Regions from separate parts of the Enterocloster clostridioformis genome, predicted to be linked through region 1. Evidence: predicted binding sites of a transcription regulator. Region 1 holds the regulator's gene; the other holds the start of a gene.
The links. The regulator Rex, encoded in region 1, represses fermentation and respiration genes when NADH is low (regulators of the CRP and FNR family bind a similar motif). The targets are predictions, from matches to a motif close to ATTGTTAANTANTTAACAAT.
Positions count from the first base shown of each region.

Region 2: a site for Rex is predicted at 1,221-1,240, ahead of LA360_RS24120 ((2Fe-2S) ferredoxin domain-containing protein). Genes of this name have one in related genera too.

Region 1 is NZ_JAIWZC010000001.1:1,131,528-1,133,731, forward strand. It holds gene LA360_RS05670 (bifunctional ADP-dependent NAD(P)H-hydrate dehydratase/NAD(P)H-hydrate epimerase) at 1-456, opposite strand, end outside; gene acpS (holo-ACP synthase) at 416-835, opposite strand; gene LA360_RS05680 (redox-sensing transcriptional repressor Rex) at 856-1,518, opposite strand; gene LA360_RS05685 (ABC-F family ATP-binding cassette domain-containing protein) at 1,683-2,204, shown strand, end outside.
Region 2 is NZ_JAIWZC010000001.1:4,819,992-4,822,195, reverse strand. It holds gene LA360_RS24125 ([Fe-Fe] hydrogenase large subunit C-terminal domain-containing protein) at 1-913, opposite strand, end outside; gene LA360_RS24120 ((2Fe-2S) ferredoxin domain-containing protein) at 916-1,155, opposite strand; gene LA360_RS24115 (ABC transporter substrate-binding protein) at 1,321-2,204, shown strand, end outside.

The sequences.
Region 1 (2,204 bases):
GGTACTGCGGATGGACTTGGCCCCCAGCATCTTAATACACTGCCTGTACTCCCCCTCAACAGGGCGGCTCAGTCCCACGCCGAACACCGCGTCTATGAGAAGGCCGCATTCCTCCTTCTCCCCTTCCTGCCAGGGCAGGGAGGAAAGACCCACATTGCCTGCAATGGTAAGCTGCGTCCTGAATTCCTCTGTTCCCTTATCCGGATTTCCCACCAGAAATACCCGCACCGGATATCCTTTTAAATGAAGCATCCTGGCTGCCGCCACGCCGTCGGCCCCGTTATTGCCGGTGCCGCACACTGCCCAGATTGTATCCCCTTTTTTCCACAGACGCTCCGCTGCCTGGGCCACCTTAAGAGCTGCCCGCTCCATCAGGACCAGGGACGGAACACCTATGGTATGGATGGTGTATGCATCAATGGCTTTCATCTGTTTTCCCGTTACCAGCATCCTCATATGACTGTACCTCCTTTATCCTTCCTTCTCCCACCGCAAACGCCATGGCATACTCCCTTGTATTGGTGATGGACACCTCCAGGCGTTCCATCCCCATCTCCTGAAACCGGGCCAGGGCGCCTCTGTAAAGGCGGACATAGGGTTTTCCCACATCGTCCCTGAGCACCTCCACGTCGATGGGCATGAAGGTCCGAAACCCCGTTCCCAGGGCCTTTGCAACCGCTTCCTTCACAGCAAAAGAGCCGGCCAGCTTAGAGGCGGACCCCTTTGCTTGCCGGCTTTCCATATCCGTAAATGTGCGCACCACAAAATAATCCTTTTTACAGGCTCTTTCCATGCGTCTGATTTCAACTAAATCTGTTCCAACTCCAAGTATCATGGTGCTGTCTTCCTAAACATTTACTTTAACGCATTCTTTTTCTCCTCCTGCAGGTCGTACATGCTGCTGACCCGGTAGGAAAGACGCATCAGGCTCTCGGACAGGTGTACGTTCTCCACCACCACGTCCTCCGGTACCACCAAATCCGTGTGAGCAAAATTCCAGATAGCCCTGATTCCCGCGTTTACCAGGCGGTCCGCAATCTCCGGCGCCTTTGTCTTCGGGATGGTCAGAGCAGCAATCTGAATCTCATTCTCCCTGATAAACGTCTCCAAATCATCCACGGAGCGAATCTCAATTCCCCTGATGACCAGCCCGATCAGTTTGGGGTTAATATCAAACATTCCCCTGATAACAAAGCCCCTGCGCTCAAAATTCGTATAATTGGCAATCGCCTGTCCCAGGTTTCCTGCTCCGATGATGATCACATTGTGCTGTCTGTCAATCCCAAGTATCTTGGCGATTTCCGAATAGAGGTACTTTACATTATAGCCGTATCCCTGCTGGCCGAATCCGCCGAAATTATTCAGATCCTGACGGATCTGAGATGCGGTCACTTTCATTCTGGAGCTCAGCTCATTGGAAGATATACGCTCCACACCTTCCTCTATTAATTCACCTAAATAACGGTAATAACGGGGCAGCCTAGAAATCACTGCCTTCGAAATCTCCTTGCGTTCCATGATGTATCCACCTTCCCATTGTGCAGTTCTGTCAAAACTCTAATAGTTCCATTATAAACAGACGTCAAAAAAATGTCAAACACGTTTACATATGTTCTTGAAAAAATCGTCCTCGTATATTATACTTGGGAGAGCTAAATATGTCGTTTTTAAAGGAGTTTACCATGATTTTATCATGCAGCAATATAAGCAAATCATTTGGAGAGAAACATATATTAAAGCAGGTTTCCTTCCACCTGGAAGACCATGAAAAGGCAGCCATCGTCGGAATCAACGGCGCCGGCAAGTCCACCCTCCTTAAAATCATCATCGGGGAACTGGCCTCCGACGAGGGGTGCGTGGCGCTGGGGAGGGGAGCCTCCATCGGCTACCTGGCCCAGCACCAGGACCTGAACAGCGAGAGCACCATCCACGACGCCCTGCTGGAGGTCAAGCGGCCCATCCTTCAGATGGAAGAACGCATCCGTACCCTGGAACTGGACATGAAAAGCGCGTCCGGCGAGAGCCTGGAAGCCATGCTGGAGGAATACAGCCGCCTGACCCACCAGTTTGAGTTGGAGGGCGGCTATGCCTGCCGCAGCGAAATTACCGGCGTTTTAAAGGGTCTTGGCTTTGCCGAGGAGGAATTTTCAAAGCCCATCAACGCCCTGTCCGGCGGCCAGAAAACCCGCGTGTCCCTGGGCAAG
Region 2 (2,204 bases), 3.7 Mb from region 1:
CCGTGGGGCCCTTGATGCAGCCGCCGGAACACATATTCATCTCGATAAAACAGCCTTTGATTTCACCGCGGGACATACTCTTACACAGATCAATACAATTGTCCTCCCCATGGACATAGAACTTCCTGTATCCGTCCCCCTTCTCCTCGGTGGCCAGCACGGAGTTCACCACGCCGTTGGTCACGGGATACAGCCGGTTCACCTTGGGGTCAAATGCGGTAAATGGCCGGTCTTCACAGTCCTCAATTACGATGTCCTTTTCCTCCAGCCATTTGTTTATGTCATTGAAATTTAATACAGCGTCAATATATCCCTCATGCCTCAGGTCCAGGGCTTCTTTTTTCTTTGCAATACACGGTCCAAGGAACACGACCTTCACATCCCGTCCCAGTTCTTCCTTCAGAAGCTTTCCGTGGGCAATCATGGGGGACACCACCGGCGCCAGGTAAGGTATGAGCTGCGGATAGTAGATTTCCACCAGGTCATTGGCGCTTGGACAGCATGTGGTTATGATGTTCTCCATCTTGTGCTCTGCCAGGAGCTTCGCATACTCGGCCGTCACAAAAGCGGCTCCCTCGGAAGTCTCCCTCACATCCTCAAACCCCAGGCGCAGCAGAGCCCCCCGCACCTGACCAATTGTCTTGTATTTCAATAACCCCATATAGGACGGTGCAATGGACACCACCACACGCATGCCTTCGCGCAAAAATCCGCGGACCATGTTCAGGTCGCTCTTAAGGGTTTTTGCTGACTGGGGGCAGATTTTCAGACAGTGGCCGCACAGGATGCACTTGTCCGGCATGATGACCGCCCGCTCATCCTTGACCTGGATGGCCTTTACCCCGCAGTAACGGACGCATTTATAGCAGTGTTTGCACTTTGTGGCTTTGAAATCTATGATTTCCATGCCCATAATCAAAGTCTCCCCTTAATCTCATTTTCAAAAAATTCTTCTGTATCTTCCGGCTTCAGGGAGTACAGCTCGCCCTCCACCGTCACGCACACTCCATGGTCACAATTACCGGAACAGAACGCACCGTTTAAGTCCACCTTATCAGACAGCCCGTTCTCATCTACCAGCTTCTGGAGCTTACTGATAATCTCCCTGGATCCCTTTAAATGACAGGCGCTTCCAATACATATCGTTACTTTCATCCCTTATTCCTCCACTATCTGCGTGTATTATGGGCTCACCCCAAACCATGGTTTCATTATCTCACATTGTGATATCTATATCAATAATATTTCTCAAATATTTTATAGAAAAGACAGGCCTGTTGTGCTATAGTTAATGATATTTACGAGAGGAGTTGAAGTATTATGAAAAAACATGTTTCCTTACTTTTAATGGCATTGATGAGCGTCTCCCTGGTGCTGGGCGGATGCGGCAAAAGCGGCTCCGGCACACCTGGCACAGAGTCCCAGGCCAAAATACAGACCGAGGGACAGACGGAAGCGGAGACCGGGGATCAGACCATAGCCCAGTCAGGAGACAAAACCGCCCCGGACCAAGCTTCAGAAAGCCCTTCCGGCGAATCATCCTCCCCGGACCCTGAATCCGGTGCCGGCGGTGAACTGAACACGGGTTCCGATGAAAACAAGCTGACCTGCCAGGCCGCCATCCGCGTAGGCTCCCTGAAAGGCCCCACCTCCATGGGACTTGTATCCCTGATGGACAAGGCTTCCAAGGGCGAGACGTCCAATGTCTATGAATTCACCATGGCCGGCAAGGCTGATGAACTGGTGGGCAAGATAGCAAACGGCGACCTGGATATCGCCCTGGTGCCTGCCAATGTTGCCAGCGTGCTCTACGCCAAGACCCAGGGAAATATCACAGTCCTGGATATCAATACCCTGGGCGTCCTCTATGTGGTGGCCTCAGATGATTCCATTACCTCCATGGCCGGCTTAAAGGGACGCACCATTTACATGACAGGAAAGGGGACCACCCCCGAATACGTCATGAATTACCTTTTAAAGGAAAACGGTCTTTCCGCATCTGATGTGGACCTGCAGTTCAAGTCCGAGGCCACTGAAGTGGCATCCCTGTTAAAGCAGGATTCCAGTGCCATCGGCGTTCTGCCGCAGCCCTTTGCCACTGCCGCCTGCATCCAGAATCCCGACTTAAAAACAGTGCTGGATTTAACGGAACAGTGGAATATTTTAAACAAGGACTCCGGAAGCATGCTGGTGACAGGCGTTAC